Regions from separate parts of the Bifidobacterium hominis genome, predicted to be linked through region 1. Evidence: riboswitches for the same ligand, from Rfam matches in the RefSeq annotation. Region 1 holds a riboswitch; each other region holds the start of a gene.
What was found. A riboswitch is a leader RNA that binds a small molecule or an ion and turns the genes downstream of it on or off. The one in region 1 is predicted to bind thiamine pyrophosphate.
Positions count from the first base shown of each region.

Region 2: it holds a riboswitch for thiamine pyrophosphate, as region 1 does, so the genes downstream of both, thiM (hydroxyethylthiazole kinase) here and WMO36_RS01775 (ECF transporter S component) in region 1, are expected to answer to the same signal.
Region 3: it holds a riboswitch for thiamine pyrophosphate, as region 1 does, so the genes downstream of both, WMO36_RS02805 (solute carrier family 23 protein) here and WMO36_RS01775 (ECF transporter S component) in region 1, are expected to answer to the same signal.
Region 4: it holds a riboswitch for thiamine pyrophosphate, as region 1 does, so the genes downstream of both, thiC (phosphomethylpyrimidine synthase ThiC) here and WMO36_RS01775 (ECF transporter S component) in region 1, are expected to answer to the same signal.

Region 1 covers NZ_JBBMFR010000002.1:84,131-89,305, forward strand. Annotated here, with positions in the region: gene ligA (NAD-dependent DNA ligase LigA) at 1-1,609, shown strand, start outside; gene WMO36_RS01770 (Mrp/NBP35 family ATP-binding protein) at 1,703-2,824, shown strand; TPP riboswitch at 2,975-3,077, shown strand; gene WMO36_RS01775 (ECF transporter S component) at 3,103-3,714, shown strand; gene WMO36_RS01780 (ABC transporter ATP-binding protein) at 3,810-5,175, shown strand, end outside.
Region 2 covers NZ_JBBMFR010000006.1:107,264-112,438, forward strand. Annotated here, with positions in the region: gene thiD (bifunctional hydroxymethylpyrimidine kinase/phosphomethylpyrimidine kinase) at 44-886, opposite strand; partial or broken gene WMO36_RS05800 (thiamine phosphate synthase) at 961-1,707, opposite strand; gene thiM (hydroxyethylthiazole kinase) at 1,837-2,706, opposite strand; TPP riboswitch at 2,697-2,805, opposite strand; gene WMO36_RS05810 (type IV pilus twitching motility protein PilT) at 2,896-5,175, opposite strand, start outside.
Region 3 covers NZ_JBBMFR010000002.1:309,687-314,861, reverse strand. Annotated here, with positions in the region: gene WMO36_RS02815 (acyl-CoA reductase) at 1-221, opposite strand, end outside; gene WMO36_RS02810 (LuxE/PaaK family acyltransferase) at 218-1,333, opposite strand; gene WMO36_RS02805 (solute carrier family 23 protein) at 1,393-2,742, opposite strand; TPP riboswitch at 2,808-2,909, opposite strand; gene gltB (glutamate synthase large subunit) at 3,136-5,175, shown strand, end outside.
Region 4 covers NZ_JBBMFR010000002.1:280,435-285,609, forward strand. Annotated here, with positions in the region: gene WMO36_RS02690 (SdpI family protein) at 104-880, opposite strand; gene WMO36_RS02695 (autorepressor SdpR family transcription factor) at 892-1,182, opposite strand; gene WMO36_RS02700 (sugar O-acetyltransferase) at 1,326-1,964, opposite strand; gene WMO36_RS02705 (GNAT family N-acetyltransferase) at 2,189-2,752, opposite strand; TPP riboswitch at 2,928-3,029, shown strand; gene thiC (phosphomethylpyrimidine synthase ThiC) at 3,233-5,175, shown strand, end outside.

The DNA.
Region 1 (5,175 bases):
TCGCGGTGACATCGAGCATGCGCTCGACGGCATCGTCGTGAAAGTGGACGATCTGGGGTTGCAGCGGTCGCTGGGTGCGACCTCGCGTGCGCCACGTTGGGCCATCGCCTACAAGTATCCGCCGGAGGAAGTCAATACGGAGTTGCTCGACATCACCGTGCAAGTGGGGCGTACCGGCCGCGTGACGCCGGTGGCCATTCTGAAGCCCGTATATGTTGCGGGTTCAACGGTGTCGAGAACCACTTTGCATAATCCGTTCGAGGTGGAACGTAAAGGCGTGCTTATCGGCGACACCGTTGTGGTGCGCAAGGCAGGCGATGTGATTCCCGAACTTGTAGGTCCAGTGTTGGAGCGTAGGGAAGGGTGCGAAGACCAGCTGCGCCGTTTCGTGATGCCTTCGCATTGCCCGAGCTGTGGGGCACAACTCGCTCCGGCCAAAGAGGGGGACAAGGACATCCGCTGTCCGAACGTGGAATCCTGCCCGGCACAGTTAACCGAACGCATCATCAACCTGGCATCCAGAAAGGCGTTCGATATCGAACATCTGGGTGACCAATCGGCCATCGCGTTGACGAATCCGGAAGAGGATCGCCCCGATTCGGTGGCGACCTACGCGCCGAACATCACCGAAATCGTGGTGGCACCGGGGCAGGAGCCCGAACCGTACGAGCCGGTGGAAGGGCTGGAACTGCCGGCCCGGCAAACGCCGGTGTTGTCCAGTGAGGCCGGCCTGTTCTCGCTGACAGCCTCCGACCTGCAGGATGTTCGCGTATGGCGAGAAGCGCCAATCATCGAAATCCACGAAACCGTCGGCAAGAACGGTAAGCCGAAAAAAACGCGCAAACGTATCGGCGGATCAGGCCTATGGCATCAGGTCCCGGCGTTTTGGACGACTCCGACAGCGGCGAGAAAGCGTAAGGACGAAGTCGATGAATCCGCGGAATATCCCGGATATGACGTGCCTGAGGATGCCATGGTGATCCGAGAGGAAACCAAAGTATCGCGTTCCGGAGCATCCAGCGTGCAGCCGGTATATATACGCCCTGCGGAAAACACAAGGAAAATGCTTGACGAAATGGACAAGGCACGCCACGCCGACTTATGGCGTGTGCTTGTAGCCCTGTCGATCCGGCGCCTCGGACCGCCCACGGCACGTGTTATCGCCAATACGTTCGGATCGCTTGACGCCATCGAACGCGCCAGTGTGGACGAACTGTCTCAGATAGACGGCATCGGTCCGGAGATTGCGGAATCGGTGGTCACGTGGTTCACATCGGCCAAGGAACCAGGCGATTGGCGCGGCACGGTGTTGGAAGCATGGAAGGCTGCTGGAGTTGGTGTGGAGCAAGCTGAAATCAGTACACTACCGCAGACACTTGAAGGCAAGACAGTGGTCGTCACCGGTTCGTTGATTGATTTCTCGCGTGACTCCGCCAAAGAAGCGATTATCTCTCGTGGTGGAAGAGCCTCAGGATCCGTCAGCAAGAAAACCGATTGGGTGGTCGTTGGCGAAAACGCCGGCGCCAAGGCCGCCAAGGCAGAGGAATTAGGCGTTCCCATGTTAAACGAGGACCAGTTCAAAATACTGCTGGAAAACGGAACGGTGTGACGTCGGAACGTCAAGCTGGCAACATAATCGCAAGAAGGCTCTGGCATGCCGCGCCTCCAGACGCTAGTCTGGTACGCGGTTAAAGGAGGAACCATGACCGACGAGCGTACCATTGAAGCGCGCATCTATGAGCGACTCAGCAAAGTGATCGATCCCGAGCTGGGGCGGTCCGTGACCGATCTGGGCATGATCGCAGCCATCGATGCGATACCGGTGGAAGGCAAAACGAACACTTACGAAGTCCGTGTGGAAGTCGAGCTGACGGTGGAAGGCTGCCCATTATCGCAGACCATCACCAACCAAATCAACGGAGCGGTGGCATCCTACCCGGATGCGACGCTGCTGCCGCGTATCGAAGTCGGATCCATGAGCCAAGACAAGCTCACCCAACTCGTTGCAGGTCTCAAAGCCGATCGCAAGCAGAACCCCTTTAATAAGCCGGGCATCAAAACCCGTATTTTCGCCATAGCATCCGGCAAAGGCGGTGTCGGCAAATCGTCCGTCACCGCGAATCTTGCCGCCACTTTCGCGGCGCTCGGTTATGATACGGCCGCCATTGACGCCGACATCTACGGGTTCTCGCTGCCGCGACTGTTCGGCGTGCATGCGCAACCCACCAATCTGAATGGTATGCTCATGCCCGTCACCGCTTGGGGGGTGAAACTGATTTCCATCGGCATGTTCGCGGGCGCCGATCGTGCGATCCTTTGGAGAGGGCCGCGACTGCAGCGTTCGCTCGAACAATTCCTTTCGGATGTGTGGTGGGGCGAGCCCGACGTGCTTCTGCTTGACTTGGCTCCGGGCACCGGCGATATGGCGATTTCCGTGGCCCAGGCCCTGCCGAATGCGGAACTGGTGGTGATCACCACGCCGCAGCCGTCCGCATCCGACATCGCAGTACGCTCCGGCTTGGTGGCGCTGCAGGTGCCGATGAAAGTGCGCGGCGTCGTAGAGAACATGAGCTATTACGAGCATAAGGGTGAACGTCTGCGGATTTTCGGCGAAGGCGGTGGTACGCGCGTATCGGAACAGCTGACCGAAAGCCTCGGCTATGACGTTCCTTTGCTCGCTCAGCTTCCACTGGAACCGGAATTGCGGGAGACTGGTGAGGACGGACGCCCGGCCGTGCTGAATGAGGATGGCTCGTTACGTGCCGACGGTATTGGCGAGACATTCAGGAACCTAGCTGAATCATTGATGTGCAGACCTCTGTAAAACTCTATGGAACCGTGTTTCCGTGCTGCATTCAGTACGGGAGGGAAACCCGTGAAGACAGGCCATTGCAAAAATCCGAGCGTGTTCTATGCCGGAAACGAAGCGAAAATGAAACAGCCCTTGTGAAAATCTTGTGCCTTGTGTAGTATCAAGCGCAGACACGGGGGCCGTATGGCTGAGAGGAAGCAAACGCTTCGACCGTATGAACGTATACCGGGTAATGCCGGCGCACGGACGTCTCTCTTTTCCCGTGCCTTGACATAAAGAAAGGCACATTCATGACCGTAAATGAATCTTCCGCGGTGAAGAAGCACAACAACAAATGGCGAGTCGTTGATATCGTTGTGGCCGCCATCGTCGCGGTTGCAGCTGGTGTGATTTTCTGGGGCTGGGATGTTATCTGCGCGGCTCCGATCACGCTGTTCGAAGCGGTGACGCCTGGCTTCGAAGGCCTACTGAACGGCATCTGGCTATTTGCAGGACCTCTGGCCGCCCTTATTGTGCGAAAGCCTGGTGCTGCGCTGTTCGCCGAAACCCTTGCTGCCGCTATAGAACTCGCCATGGGCAATCCCTGGGGCATCGGCGGTTCCCTGATCATTGGCATCTGCCAAGGTCTTACTGCCGAAATCGGCTTTGCGATTTTCGCGTACAAGCGTTGGGATTTGCTGTCGGCCACCATTTCCGGCACCCTCGCCGGTTTGGGATGCTTCCTCTACAACTGGACCGTAAACCCCGCCTGGGCAGGCTTGCGTATTGCCGTCAACTGCGTCACTTCCGTTATTTCCGGCGCTTTGGTGGCTGGAGTCCTGATGTATCTGCTGCAGCAGGCCATTGCCAAAACAGGCGTGCTTGACCGTTTCGAATCCGGTCGTGCGCAGACTCTGGTCTGACGATTCGTTTGTGAAGTCCCGTATCGCATTCACGGTGGGTGGATACGGGACTTCTTTGATGCGTGTTCGCCTTACGAACGCCAAATGCAAAAGGAATGAAAGAACGATTCATGGGTACTGATGCAGAAAAATCGTTTTCCGCAGCCGGGGTGGTCGCACGCGATTGGGGATGGCGACATGCTTCACGTAAGGATTTTGCGTTAAGGCATGTGGACTTCACCATACAGCCGGGGGAGCGTGTGTTGCTGTTGGGTGCTTCCGGTGCCGGAAAATCGACGTTGATGGCCGGTCTTGCCGGCGTGCTCGGCGGTGATGATGAAGGTGAACTCGAAGGTGAGCTGCTGATCGACGGAACGGATGCCCGCCATTCGCGTGGGCGATCAGGATTGGTATTGCAGGATCCCGATGCACAGACGATTCTGGAACGTGTGGGAGACGATACCGCTTTTGGCTGTGAAAATCTGAATCTGCCAAAAGATGAGATTTGGAGCAGGGTCCGTTCCTCACTCGACATTGTTGGACTTGGCTATATGAAACTTGATCGCTCCACGCGCAGGCTTTCTGGCGGGCAGCGTCAACGTCTGGCTTTGGCTGGCGTGCTCGCCATGCACCCCGGATTGCTGTTGTTTGACGAGCCGACCGCCAACCTTGATCCGGAAGGCGTCAAGGAGGTGCATGATGCGGTACGTGATGTGCTTGACCGAACCCATGAAACCTTGGTGGTGGTGGAGCATCACATTGACGTATGGCTTGATTTGGTGGATCGCGTCATTGTGCTTGGCAAGCCGGAAGCCGATTCGCATGTCAGCGGAGTCATCGCCGATGGCACTCCTGAGGAAGTGTTCGGCAGCATGGCGACGGTGTTGGCAAAAGGCGGTGCCTGGGTTCCGGGGCGCACCATTGAAAGCCATATTCCCGAATCCAAGCAGTCATCGGGAAAGGTTGTTCTGCGAACCGAGGATCTCAGCTTCGGACGTGAATTCGCGCTTGGCGAGCATGTGAACCTCGCGTTCCATGCCGGCGAGATTACTGCCCTGACCGGCAAAAACGGTGTGGGAAAATCCACGCTTGCTTTGACTTTGGCTGGCTTGCTCAAACCGATTTCCGGGCGGGTAAGTATGGATGAAAGCATGGTTCCCGCACATAGGGAGAACAACGTCTTCACGTGGAAAAGCAGGGATCTTCTTGGGCGAATCGGCATGGTGTTCCAAGAGCCGGAACACCAGTTCGTTGCATCCAGTGTGCGCGACGAAGTGGCGGTCGGCCCTAAATCCATGGGAAAAACCGATGACGAGGCCTACGCCATCGCCGATATGATGCTGGAACGGTTGAACCTCAAACGGTTCGCCCCAGCCAATCCATTCACGTTATCCGGCGGTGAGAAGCGTCGCCTTTCCGTGGCGTCCATGCTTGCCGCGGCACCGAAGGTGTTGGTGATGGATGAGCCGACTTTCGGTCAGG
Region 2 (5,175 bases), on a different contig from region 1:
ATCGGCCTGATACGACTTGGATTGGCTGGTGCGGATTTGGCTGTCAGCGCCATTTCCAAGCGTGATCCATCGGTCCGGATCCGTGACCGAGGTCAAGCTGCGCCTCCAAGGCGCCCGTCAGATACAGTTTTGCACTATCGACGGCTTCCGGCAATGTCTCGCCAAGCGCCAGATGCGATGCGATCGCCGAAGACAGCGTGCATCCGGTGCCATGCGTGTTCGGATTATTGATACGACGCGCGCGGAACCAAGTGACTTTGCCGCTCGGTTCAACGAGCACATCGCTGGCATCCTGCGTGCCATGACCGCCTTTGACGAGCACCGCGCAGCCGAAATGGCCGGCGAGCATATGGCCTGCCGTCACCATGTCGTTCTCACTGGAGATGCTTTCGCCATTCTCGTAGTCGATCGCGTCGGCACCCTGTTCGACGGCCAGCTCGCACAGCGCCTGGGTCTCCGGCATATTCGGCGTGATGACGGTGGCCAGCGGGAACAGCTTGGAAGTCAGTGCCGCAATCGCGTCGCCTTCGATAAGCTTCGCACCGGATGTTGCCACCATCACCGGATCAAGCACAATATTCGTGGCATCATGCGCAATCAGACGGTCGGCGATCACGTTGATGAGCTCCACGCTCGACACCATGCCGATCTTCACCGCGACCGGCGGAATATCTTCAAATACTGCGTCGATTTGCGCGGCGAGCATTTCCGGAGGAGTGTTCGTGACCATGGTCACGCCTGTGGTGTTCTGCGCGGTCAGCGCCGCGATGGCGGTCATACCGAACACGCCATTGGCAAGCATGGTTTTCAAATCCGCCTGAATGCCGGCACCACCGGAGGAATCCGATCCCGCGATGCTCAATACCGGTGCCAAAGTGCTGGTCATGAATGACTCCTTACTTGCTTTTGCTTGCTTATGATGCGAAGTTCTGAAATATTCGTGATCCGTGATTGCTATTTGCGCAGTACGTGCCCATGCTTTGCATCACCGCGCACTGCCTTCCATCGCGAAACCATATTGCGGGTCGCCTCTTCCGGATCGCTTGCGCCGGCAATGGCCGACACCACAAACCAGCCGGCCGCCTTCGAATGTGCGAGCATCTCCATATCGTCGGCGGTCACTCCACCGCCGACCACAACCGGAAAATCACTCGCATCGCAGATCGCATTGATCTGCGCCTCGTCGAGCGTATGCCCGGAACCATCGTTGCCACCAACGGAAGCTTCCGGCTTGGTGGTGGACACGTGCAACGGGCCGGCCCCGATGTAGTCGATGCAGCCGGCAGGCAGCCCGTTGATCAGCTTCACCAGGCTTTCCGTTTCGGCAGACAAGCCCACAATGGCATCTTCCCCAAGCAACGCGCGGGCTTCCTGCGGTTCCAAGTCGGTTTGCCCAATATGCACGCCGTCAACTTTGATGCCCTTGTGACGTGCCTGCCAAACTACATCCACGCGATCGTCGATCACAAACGCCACGGAATCGGATTTGCCGTTGTTCTCGATAACCTGCGCGATATCGCGTGCCATGCTGGTGATGTCTTTCGCGTCGGTGTTCTTGGCTCGCAGCTGGATGAACGTTGCACCCCCGCGCAACGCATCCTCAATCACACCGGTAATAGTACGGCTCTTGCAATCCTGCGGGCCGACCACAAAGTAGGCGCTCATATCGAATGTATCGCGCATCGATGCATATGAATAATTGTTCATATAATCAACCCTTCTCGGTAAGTGATTCAGAAAACCTACAATGTGAACCGGCAATCGTCCATATTTTCCACATACGCAATTGCCGAACCCTGCATGATATGCCGAATACCATGCAGGGTTCGGCAAGGCCTAGTCGATGATGATTTCGGAAGCGGCGACTTCCTCGGCGGTGACGTTCCAAAGCGCGTCAAGCAGCGCCACTTGGAAAGATCCGGGACCGGACGATTTCGCTTCGGCGATTTCGGAAGCCCTGTTATACAGCAATGATGCCGAAATCGCGGCGACAAGCGGTTCGGCCACGGCCAGATACGTTGCGGTAACGCCGCCGAGCGAACAGCCGGCGCCGGTGATCTTCGTCATCATCGCGCTGCCGCCGGGCAAACGGAACACGCGCTCGCCGTCAGTCACCAGATCGACTGCTCCGGAAACGGCCACCGCGCCGGCTCCAACAGGGGAGTATTTCGCAAGATGACGAGCCACTCGTTTGGCCGCGTCAACGGCGGAATCAACTTCGTCGACGGCTTCCACGCCTGCCGGGCGAGTGCCGGGAACGGTGGAATCATGCTGTGCCAGACCCCACATCGCATCGAGCGCGATGATTTCGCTCGCATTGCCGCGCACAATGGTCGGCGGGTATGTGCGGAACGATTCGAGAATGGCGGTACGGGTTTTGCCGATGCCCGCGGCGACCGGATCAAGTACCCACGTCTTGCCGTTCTTGTGCAGTTTGTAGGCGATTTCCGGTAGCGCGTCCTTGAAGAACGGCAGGAGTGTGCCCACATTGATGTAGTTCGATCCGGCGATTTCCGCGGTGTCGATCACGTCGTCAGGCAGGAAGCTCATGGCTGCGGTGCCGCCGGCGGCCAGCTGCGCGTTGGCCACAAGATTCATCGTTACGAAATTGGTGAACGACTGTGCCAAAGGTGTGGTTTCGCGTACGTCGTTTACTGCCTGCGCAATCTGTTCACGCAATGCAGCTGCATATGAGTCATCGCCCATTGTCTGCTCCCTACGTTGGTCCTAACCAACAGGTTCAAAGGGTCAGGCATTTGCCTATCTCAGCTTCCGCTTTCGCCGGAAGCCCCCCTGCATGTACATAACATATCTAACCTATACAAAGGTGCTGACAGTGGCACGTTTTGCATAAACGAACAATCGACACGTTCCAGTTGGATGCCGGTCCACTTGTTATCTGCGCGTTGCGCCGTCGGGCCAGTCGATTCCAGGATCGGGCGAATGCAATACGTTCTCGTAAATGTCGTTGCGCACGTAAATTTCGCAGGCGCCTTCCGACCATGTGCTTTTCCAAGGTGTCTTGGTTTCGGCGATTTTGATTTTCGTGTAATGGTTTCTGTCGTAACCAAGGTCGGAGAAGAAAAATGGCTGATACAGAGTGTCGTAGAATTCGGGTTCGCCCCACGATTTCCATGTTTCGATGTCTTTCTTTCCCGCATAGGGGTCAACGCACCATTCCCACGACGAATAGCTTCGTCCCTTGTATGCATTGGCAAGAAGCGTATGGTCGAAGTAAGGGGCTGAATCGATAAGGGTGCTGCCGTACCAAGAAGTGTAGTCGATGCAGTCGGTGCCGCCGCAATATCCGCCTTTGTCGATGATTTTGTTGATTTCTGGATTGGAAGCGGTGTCGTTCTTGCTGACGCGTGTCCAGCCTGCCATCCAACGGTATTGCTCCAAATGGTTGGTTTTGATAAAAGACGCTACCGCCCGGGAAGACGAATAGTCGTACCGAATATCGCAAATACTGGCGCTTGCCGTCCAATACACGCTGACAAGCATGAAGATAAGACCGAGGATTTTGAAGAAACGGAGATACCGTTCCGTTTTCTTCGGTCCAAGAAGAGTCATAACACGGTTGTTGAGATTACGGATCCACTGAGGCCAATCGTTGGAATTGTTTTTTTCGATATCGCAATCGATGGCGAGAATGGCGATGAAGAATCCCAAGATGATTCCCGCATGATGCATGGAAAGATGCGCGGTGAACGCAACGCTTATACCCAAGTATGTGGTGAGCAGCAATGATGCGGTTTTCCGGCGTAGGCAAATCTGAATAAGAAAACACCACATCAGGCATGACATTACGCACGGCATAAACAGCTCGCTTGGCGTGAGAGCGATGAACTGCATATTGCCATCCGACAGGGTTGAAGTGAACAACGTCTCGGAAGGCATTACCAGCCAGGTGTTGAAGGCGCCGCAGAGTTTTTCGAATTCCTCGAGGACCTGCACCTTGGCAAGAGCGTCTTCGAAGGTGATGACGCCCTTGTTGACGAGTCTCGCCAGATCTTGGTCAAGCGTATGCATGCCTTCCTTTTCGCTGGATTGCAGCACGGTACGAATCTGATGCGCCTTGCCTCCGCGAATCAACGCGGCCACGGCCGGAGTGTTGATCATCACTTCGGTGGCAGGAGCGCGGCCATGCCCGCTGGCACGTGGAATCAGGGTTTGCACGACCACCGCGCGCAGAGTGGAGGCCACCTGCACGCGAATCTGCTGCTGCTGATTTTCCGGGTACACGTCGATCAGACGGTCCACGGTCGAACCGGCGTCCTGCGTGTGCAGGGTGGCGAACACCAAGTGGCCGGTTTCCACGGCGGTCAACGCGGTGGAAATGGTTTCGAGGTCTCGAAGCTCGCCCACTTCGATAATGTCGGGATCTTCACGAAGCGCGCGTTTAAGCGCTTCCGCGAAACTTTTGGTGTCGGTGCCCACTTCACGCTGGCTCATCACGCAACGCTTGTGTTGATGCACGAATTCGATCGGGTCTTCAATGGTGATGATATGGTCGGCGCGTTCGGCATTCGCTCTGTCGACAATCGCGGCGAGCGTGGTGGATTTGCCGGAGCCGGTCGGACCGCATACGAGCACGAGTCCACGCGGCAGTAACGCCAGATCGGCGATATGCGGGTCGAGACCAAGCTCCTGCGCGGTTTTGATTTCCGTGGGAATGGTTCGTAATGCCGCGCACACGCCCAAACGGTCGCGGTATACGTTGGCGCGGAATCGCAGCAGATCGCCGATGGAGAATGAAATATCAAGTTCCAAATCGTCTTTGAACCGTTCCATCTCCAGCTCGTTGGTCATCACTTTGATGGCTTCATACGTGCGGTCCTTGTTCCACACGCTCAGCCCTTTGGCGGGGCGCAGCTTGCCATCCACGCGCAGCATTGGCGGATCGTTGACCACCAGATGAAGATCGGACGCGTTCAATTCCACCAGCTGGCATATGGCAGCCACGAATTCCGGATCCGCATCGGGATGTTCGGCATGCAATGTTTCTTTGACCTGTTGCGCTTTGATTCTGCGTTGTCCGGGAACAGCGTCCTCGTCGGAATCATTGGTTTCGGGCACTATGAAATCCACGATTAGCCTGTTGCTCATATTGGGTTGCGGTCTGGCAGCGGGCGCAGACTGCGCAATATGGTTGATGGCGGAAGGCTGCATGGT
Region 3 (5,175 bases), 230 kb from region 1:
GCCACAGCCTTACCGATAACATCCACAATGCGTTCGACGGAATATGCCGACAGTGCCTGCAGCCGATTACGACGTACCGTCCCGCACAAATCACGGATTATCTCCGCAGTGAGCACCGGATATCGTAACGTGACCTCACCATGATCGGTGATGATGTCGCGCGTTTCGAAATCCTGAAACACGAAACCGCGCGGCGCATGGAAAACATCGATGACGCTCATGCGTTCGCCGCCATCACCTCATCGACGGCGATGGAGCAGCCACGTGCCTCCGCACCCTTCGCACGACCATTGAGTTCGTAACCGGAAGCGGTGCGCACGCCAAGATCCTCCGTCAAAATCGCCAGGCAGGAATTCCAATTCGCCAAATCGTAATGCGCGATCACACCCTGCTTGCCGTCGGGAACAGGCATGAGGGTCGCCGGATCGAGAAACACGGAACGAACCCACGACGGCGTGGCCTTCAAATAATTCGACGAGCCATCCGTATAGTACGACAGCAGATTCTGATCGTAAATCTGTGAACTCAACTCCGTCATACCATACATGTTCACACAGTGCGTGCGCGCGACGCCGAACACTTCAGAGAACCTCGCATACAGGTCATCGACCGTCATATCGGTTTTTGTGCTCTTGAATCCACCGGTATCGAACACACGCGAATCCTTCGCCAACGCATAGGTCTTGCCCTGCTTGGCAAGATAGTCAAGCAGATACAGGTATGCGGACGAGGCACCCATCAGCATCACCGGCTCGCCATCGGCCACCGCCTGATTGAGGAATCTCTCCACGCCCGCGAAGTCCAATCCATCCTCATGGAAGAAGAAGCCGCTGCCCTCGCTACCGCACCGCTCCACCGCACGCGTCAGATAACGGGCCAACGAACCATTATGATTCATCTCCCAAGCGGGGGAGAGCACTGCGATGCGTATACGCTCGCGGTCCGGCATGATGAAATGACGGAACGGGCCGATCATCGAAGCGTCCCACACCTCAAGATCAGGATGATAGTTGCGTCCACGCTGGCCAGGATGCGTGGTGCCGCTGGTCATAAACACGGCCTCGCACTCCGTCTCGGGAACCGAAGTGAGCGTCAGCATCTTGAACCCATCCACCGGCATCGGTGGAATATCCATCCAGCTGGACAACGTCTGCGGAGTCACCCTGCGAGACATGCAATACGTGCGATACTGCATGTTATGAGCGTACTGAAAAGCGAAAATCTGTCGTGCGAGTGCGTCGAACGCCTCATCCGGCGCGGTTTCGCATCCGTATTTTTCGATGAACTCAAGCACATCTGCCTTGACCTGCTGCGCTTCAGTGTTTAGCGACATCGATGTCATGATGCAATGTTCCTTTCCTATGTTGAATTTCGGTAACGGTTGGCCATGAATCAAGCTTGTGCCTGATCCCCGTTGTTGCCCACGGCTGTTTTGCGACGATTGATTAGATTCGGCAAATCGATCAGCAACGCTTTGAGAATCACCACGCAGAACGCGCCGACCAGAATCGAATTGGAGAAGAACACGTGAGCGCCGCCCTCAAGACCGCTCAATGCGTTCGGCAACGCGATACCCAACAGCAGTGACAAGCCGATGACTACTTGGGATCGGTCGTCCGGCTCTGCCTTGCGCAGTGTATTGAAGCCCGTACTGATCAGGCTCGCCGCAGCCGGAAGGAAAATGCCGCCGATTACAGGGGAGGGAATCAGCGACAACATCGCGCCGGCTTTCGGCACGAAACCAAGTGCCACAAACACCACACCGGCGATGATCACCGGCACGCGTGTGTGGGACTTGCCCTCATCCGTAACCTTCAGTAAAGCGACATTCTGTGGATATGCGGTAGTGGTGAAGCCACCGATCAGCGAAGAAATAGCGGAACCAGCCGCTTCGCCGGACAAACCATAACGAACCTGGCGATCCTCAAGCTTGACGCCTTGAATCTCGCTGGCCGCCTGATACACGCCAAGCGCTTCCATAATCGCAACCATATATGCGATGAAGAACGGTACAAAAACCGCAGCATCAAAATCAAAACCGCCATATGGCATGATCTGAGGAAGACCGAACCAAGGCTTGGACGCAACCCCGGAAAAATCCGCCATGCCAAACACTATGGAGAGCGAAGTGCCGACAACCAGCGCAATCAAATAGGAAAGCGCCCTGACCATGCCTTTGCCGAACTGGGAAAGCACCACCACCAACACGCAAGTCACCACAGACACGGCCAGCGTCTTCGGATCAGCGAACCCGTCATCGCCGGGAGCGCCGCCAAGAAACTCACTCAATGTGAAACTCGACAGCGAAACGCCCACCAGAAAAATAATCACGCCGGAAACCATCGGCGCAAATAGAAAACGCATCTTCTCAATCACACGAGTCAGACACAACACCAGAAAAATCAGCGAACTAACAAAAATCGACGTGCCAGCCGCAGCCAACGAACCGGCGGTACCAGCGGCAATCATCAACGCGTCAAACGCGGCAGACGGACCTTGTACAATCGGCAGACGCACCAACTTCGTGGCCTGAATCAACGTGACCAAACCGGACACGATGAAAATGGCGTTCACCATATTCGAAGACAAGGCCAACGGCAACCCAATGGCACCGGCCACAAATACCGGATCAAGCCACACATTAGACACCAACACATGCTGCAAGCCCAGCAAAACGTTCTTTGGAGTGAGCTTCTTCGAATCGGATCCGCTCTGAACGGACGGTTGCGACATGGCAGACATGCCAATTCCCTCTCTTCCTTACGGGGGCGACCAGTCTATGATCGCCGACACAGGGGAACGCATGTGCGCACTGTTCGTGACATTCCTACGCAGGCATTACCCTGATCAGGTATGAGGGTCCGGGCAAAGCCCGTCTCAGCCACATATCGGCTCCCCCTGTGCTATTCGGACAGGCAACCAGCATAACGGCATGCGTCGATACTTGGATGAGTTGGCATGAGAGCCCAGTGCGTTGTGAATTCTCCACATTTCCTCAAGAAAATGTACCTTGACTTTTCTGGGTATTCGTTATATGGACACGGAAATATCCACGACACAAAGGCGCGCTATTCTAAACCGCGCATTAAAGAACCGCAAGACTTTTCTTGCCCAAAAACATTGAAGGTGGTTTCGGTGACTTTCCACACCCCGTTAGATCTCACGATCCATGATTCCCAAGGTATGTACGATCCCGACGCCGAGCATGACGCCTGCGGCGTGGGTATGGTCACCACCCTCAACAAGCGCCCCGAACGCAAAATCGTCGACGACGCCATTGAAGTGCTCGTCAACCTCAACCACCGTGGCGCGGTCGGCGCCGAAGAAAACACCGGCGACGGCGCGGGCATCCTCATGAGCATGCCCGACGAATTCATGCGCGCCACCGCAGGCGTCGAACTACCCGAAGAAGGCCACTACGCCGCCGGCATCGCGTTCCTCGACCGAGACATCGCCACCTCCGGCCAACAAGAACAGGCCATCGCCAAAATCGTGCGCGAAGAAGGCCTCGAAGTACTCGCATGGCGCGTCGTACCCACCAACCCGGACGGACTCGGACTGCAGGCGCTCGCCAGCATGCCCGCGTTCAAGACGCTGGTCGTGGCCGACCCCGAAGGGCAGCTCGCCGGCATCGAACTGGACCGCAAGACGTTCCGCATCCGCAAGCGTGTGGAACACGAGGTGGGCATCTACTTCGCGTCCCTTTCCGCACGCACCATCACCTACAAGGGCATGCTCACCACCATGCAGATCAAACCCTTCTTCCTGGACCTTTCCGATGAGCGCATGAAGGCGAAGATCGCCATCGTGCACTCCCGTTTCTCCACCAACACGTTCCCGAGCTGGCCGCTCGCACAGCCGTTCCGCCAGCTGGCTCACAACGGCGAGATCAACACCATCCAGGGTAACCGTAACTGGCTGTCCGCGCGAGAAGGTCGACTGAGCTCCGAACTGCTTGGCGAATTCAAGCCGTTGCTGCCGATCGCGACCCCGGGCTACTCCGACTCCGGCACGTTCGACGAATGCCTCGAACTGCTGCACCTGTCCGGACGTTCCATGCCGCATGCCATCTCCATGATGCTGCCGCCGGCATGGGAGAAGAACGACCAGCTCGATCCCGACGTTAGGGCGTTCTACGAATACAACAACACACTGATCGAACCGTGGGACGGCCCCGCGCACATCATCTTCACCGACGGCACTCAGGTCGGCGCGTTGCTCGACCGCAATGGCTTCCGCCCCGGCCGCTGGCAGCTCACCGACGACGGTTACATCGTGCTCGCCTCCGAAACCGGCGTGCTTCCGGAGAACGCCGAGGAGCACATCGTGTCCAAGGGCCGCTTGGAGCCGGGCAAGATGTTCCTCGTCGACACCGATGAAGGCCGCATCATCCCCGACGAAGAAATCAAGAAGAACCTCGCTGCCCAGCATCCGTACCGCCAGTGGGTCGAAGGCAACACCGTCGAGATGAGCCAGCTGCCCAAGCGCGAGCACGTCAACCACTCCGGCCAGTCCGTGCAGCGCCGTCAGCGTGCCTTCGGCTACACCGAAGAGGACCTGAAGCTGCTGCTCGCCCCGATGGCCAACACCGGTAAGGAACCGCTCGGATCCATGGGCAACGACGCGCCTATGGCCGCGCTCTCTTCCCGCAGCCGCATGCTGTTCGACTACTTCACCCAGAAGTTCGCGCAGGTTACCAACCCGCCGCTCGACTGGGAACGTGAAAAGATCGTGACCTGCCTCGAATCCGCCATCGGTCCCGAGCCGAACCTGCTGGCCGATTCCGAACTGCACGCCAAGAAGATCCTCATTCCGTTGCCGGTGCTCAACTCCGACGAAATGGCGCAGCTCAAGCGCCTCGACCGCGCCAAGATCCTCGGCGGCTACTACAAGCCGTTCGTCGTCAAGGGTCTTTATCAGGTCGCAGGCGGCGGCAAGGCACTGAAGGAACGTCTTGAGGAAATCTTCCAGGAAGTCGATGAGGCCATCGCAAACGGGTCCAACTTCCTTGTGCTCTCCGACCGTGAATCCAACTACACGTGGGGACCGATTCCATCACTGCTGCTCACTTCCGCGGTGCAGCACCACCTGCTGCGCAGACACACGCGTACCCAGATCTCCATGGTCGTGGAGGCCGGCGATGTGCGCGAAATCCACCATGTCGCTCTGCTAATC
Region 4 (5,175 bases), 200 kb from region 1:
GTCCGACGCGTACATCGCGCACTGGAACATCAGACGGCGTCGGGAAAAGCTCGGGGACGCACCCCGGAGGAGTTCCGAAGAGCGTCTCAGTATTGCTTTGGCGTTACTGCGAATTCCGGCTACGGCGGAACAGCAGATAGCTGTACGCAGAAGGAACGAGCGCTGCGCCAACCGCTATCGTCGCAATAATTGCGGCCATGAGCACGTCGCTCACAGGCACGACAGAGCTGACGACGCCCGCTACGACCAATAACACTCCCAACACCATGAAAGAGATGCCACCTACACGCTGCGTGCGTTTCCAATTGGTTTCATCAGCCAAAGCCCAAGGCGTTCTGACGCCGAAGGTGTAATTCTGGCGCATGCGCGGAAGGTAATTTCCCACGCCGACGAACAACGCTCCCAGCACCACGCAAACGATAAGCCCAACAGGACCACTGGTAGCTGGGATCACGCCGAATGCGGTGGCTTCGGTGAACCATGTGATGCCGCACATGATGAGCGTGAACGCGATGACGAATCCACGATACAGTCCGCTGGCCTTCATGTAGCTTTCTCCCTTGGGATCCATCTTCGGGATGATGAGGAAAAGTCCCAAGCACAGTAACGGCAATATATCAAGAATCAACGTTATGGCTCTCGGACCGTAGCCATTGACCGAACCGTCGGCACCCCAATGAATCGGCACGTTTTCGGGAAGTCGACTGCAGCAAGCAAGATGTGCGGCAACATTGACCAAGCACAGCACAACAAGTGCAATGCACACGTTGCGGCTGATTGGAGCGACCTTCTCCCTCGAATCATTCTTATTCACGCTTTCAGCATTGTTGATGTTGTTATCGAAAGCTTTTTTGGAATCATCCAGATTGTTCCCGCACATAAGATTCTCCTTTATTGACCGTCCGTTTGCTTATTGTTTTCATTGCCGTCCATGAACCCCATGAACCATCCGATCAGATCCTGCATCACCGTGGTGTTGAGACTGTAGATGATGTTTTGCCCGTGCCGTTCGTCGGTTACCAGTTCCGCGGTTTTCAGCGTGGTCAGATGGTGGCTGATCGATGGTTTGCTCATGTTGAATTGTTCCGCGAGCTCACCGGCCGTCATGTCACGTTCGCGCAGCAATTCCAAAATGCGCCGTCGCGTGGGATCGGAGAGCGCTTTGAACCCCTCTCCTGCCATGCATTCCTCCTTTACGATACTGAATATTTAGATATTTTCTTATTTAGACAATTATCTAAATATATGCTCCGGACATACATATTCACGCCCGCGCGTTTACCACGGTTGACGAATCATAAGTTCATGAAGGAGGACGATGATGTCTATGCAACCGAGTGCCGCTGATCGTAGGGCGGGTTAATCATGCGGTCACGCCAATAGTAGACGTCATCATGTTCGCCGATTTCGCGATACACCTTGCATGGCTGGCCGAATGCGACTACGTTGGCGGGAATGTCTTTGGTAACCAGCGAGCATGCACCAATCACCGAATTATCGCCAATAGTGACGCCAGGAAGTACGGTAACGTTGGCGCCCAACCACACATTGCGGCCGATGGTGACCGGCAGAGAATACTGTGTGATCTTCTCGCGCAGGTCAGGACGAATCGGATGGCCGGTGGTAACGATAGTGCAGTTCGGGCCGATCATGGTATGTTCGCCGATATGCACTTCACCATCATCAACCAACGTGAGGTTGAAATTGGCGTAAGCATATGCACCAAAATACGTGTTGCATCCCCAATTGGCATGCAACGGCGGTTCGATATAGGCGTCCTCGCCGAATTCGCCAAGCAGTTGGCGTGCAATTTCGATACGTTGCGTCATTTGACTGGGGCGGGTCGCGTTAAAGTCGTACAGTAGTTCCATCTGTTCCTGCTGCGCTTTGATCATCTCTTCGTCATCGCAGGCATAGATCAATCCGGAATTCATAGTGTCAAGCACTCGTTGCGGCACAGTCATGGCAGCCTCCTTGCAGTCATTCACACTCGTTGCGATTATATACGAACTCAACGCAACTCATGCCGTGATTCCGCATGCCTTTCGCAATCCTCTGCACAATCATCGTCTGCGGCTAGCGAAATATTTCGCATGTTCGGCGGTGTGACCGTAAGTGCCATTGAACTCCCAATCACCACATCAAAACATCGCCAGTTAACCTGTTGCAGCCTTGGCTTCCGACACGATCAGCGGGCAGCCAAAATTTGCCAACGTGATTTGGTAAGGATATTCACATGCTCGACGCGCACCTCATGCATAAGAGGCACCGGCACCTCATCGCACGTGTGATGATAGACAAAACCAACCTTTTCCTGCACCCGCTTCGACTTCAGATTGCCATCATAATAACCGCACCAAATCGCACTCATACCAAGATCAACAAAACCATGACGGATAATCTCCCTAGCTGCCTCCGGCATATAACCCCTCCCCCAGAAAGGCTTGCCCAACCAGTAACCCAACTCACACTCATCATCACGATCCGTCATACCCGTATGACCATTAAGCTTTAACTCAATCGAGCCAATGGGGTTATTGCTGCCGCGCTCGCAAATCGCGCAGCATTCCTTGCCATTGAGCACATGACGAATCGTATTGAGACTTTCTTCTTTCGATCGGTGTGCGGGCCAGCCCGCGATAGGTCCGATATCCGGATCTTTCGCATAGACGTACAAGCTTTCCGCATCTGTTTCAGTCCAAGCCCTCAATGTCAGCCGTTCCGTCTCCAACATGTAGTCAACCTCTTTCATACGCAATGCATTGAACTGAGGTATAGCTTAGCCTGCAAGGAGAGTTTTGCCGTGAGATGCGCGGTGGGGCGTGATACGGATGAAGACGATGCATGCGAAAGTGACGACGGGTCTGACTCACCTATGGGCTTCGGCGAAAGGCTACGTCCAGTGCAGGGCGTAGGTTCGTAGCCAACACCTAAAGCAGGGGGCTCCTCAACGGGGCTGAGATAGGCGAATGCCTGACCCTTTGAACCTGTTGGTTAACACCATCGTAGGGAGCGAAGAATGAGCGTCATCGTGCACACGCATTTCCAGCGTCAATCGGCATCCGTAAAAGTCAACGCAACAGACGCGTCGGCAAAACAACCTGCATCGCGAAATCATCAAGCGTAATTTCGCTTTCTATCCCGTGTATCCAAGAATACGAGGCATGTCAGCGTATCCATTTACTGACGGAATCAAATTTTCCCCAACCCAAAACAGCATAATCAAGGGGGAATCATGAACAATTATCCGTATGCGTCGATGCGAGACAGCTTCGACCTGAGCGCCTATTTTGTGGTAGGCCCACAGGATTGCAAAGGTCGACCGATCACCGACGTCATCGATGACGCATTGCGCGGGGGCGCAAGCTTTATCCAACTGCGCGCCAAAGACGCCGACGCGAAGGACCTTACCGACATGGCGCGTGATATCGCGCAAATCATCGAAGACAACAACAAGTCAGATTCCGTGGCATTCGTGATCGACGACCGCGTGGATGTGGTCTGGCAGGCCCGCAGCAAAGGCATCAAGGTTGACGGCGTGCACATCGGACAGACCGATATGGAACCGCGTGAAGCCCGCACGCTGCTCGGCGAAGACGCCATCGTGGGATTGTCGGCGGAGACAGAAAGCCTGGTCAGACTCATCAACGAATTGCCCAATGGCTGCATCGACTATATCGGTGCGGCGCCGCTGCATGTTTCCGTCACCAAGCCGGAAGCGTCCGTAGGTGGCAATGACGGTTCCGGTCGCACGCTTGACAAAGAGCAGATCAACACCATTTGTTCAGCCAGTGGTTTTCCGGTAGTGGTAGGCGGTGGCGTGACCGCAGATGATATGGAAATGCTGGCGCGTTCAAAGGCGGCAGGCTGGTTCGTGGTGTCCGCGATTGCAGGAGCCGATGATCCGGAAGCCACAACCCGCGATATGGTAACGCGTTGGAAAGCCGTACGTGGCGACACGAAGCACGGATACGCACCGCGCATGAAAGCCCAGAACACAGCGGAAATCAGCCCTAGCAACGCAGCCGACGGCGCATCCGGTGAAAAGAAGTTCACCAATGCGAAGGAAGCCAAGGCCGCATCCAAGCTCGCCAAGCAGCAGCGCGTCGACATTGCCGCACGCGAGTCCAAACAGCGCGACAAAGCGCATATCCGCAAAACCACGCCGGTACATTTCGAAAACGAATTCGGCTCCTACGATCTGGAAGTGCCATACACCGAAATCAAACTGTCTGACACTCCTGGCGTCGGACCGAACGCGCCATTCAAGGACTACAACACCGAAGGACCGAAATGCGATCCGAAAGAGGGACTCGCTCCCCTGCGTTTGGATTGGATTCTTGACCGCGGTGACGTCGAAGAATACGAGGGACGTCGACGCAATCTGGAAGATGACGGCAAACGCGCCATCAAGCGTGGCAAGGCTTCCAAGGAATGGCGCGGCCGCCAGCATAAGCCGATGAAGGCCAAGGATCATCCGGTGACGCAAATGTGGTACGCGCGCCACAACATCATCACGCCGGAAATGCGCTATGTAGCGGAACGCGAGCATTGCAGCGTGGAACTGGTGCGCAGCGAACTGGCCGCAGGACGTGCCGTCATGCCTTGCAATATCAACCATCCTGAGGCTGAGCCCATGATCATCGGCTCGAAGTTCCTTACCAAGCTCAACGCCAATATGGGCAATTCGGCGGTCACTTCGTCTATTGACGAGGAGGTGGAGAAGCTCACGTGGGCCACCAAGTGGGGTGCTGACACCGTAATGGATCTGTCTACCGGCAACGACATTCACACTACGCGTGAATGGATTCTACGCAACTCCCCCGTGCCGATCGGCACCGTGCCAATGTATCAGGCACTCGAAAAGGTGGAGGATGACGCTTCCAAGCTCAGCTGGGAACTGTTCCGCGACACGGTGATCGAGCAGTGCGAGCAGGGTGTGGACTATATGACGATTCATGCCGGTGTGCTGCTGCGTTTCGTGCCATTGACGGCGAACCGCATGACGGGCATCGTTTCGCGTGGCGGTTCGATTATGGCTGAATGGTGTTTGCAGCATCATCAGGAAAGCTTCCTGTATACGCATTTCGACGAATTGTGTGAAATCTTCGCCAAATACGATGTGGCGTTCTCACTGGGTGATGGACTTCGTCCGGGATCGCTTGCCGATGCGAA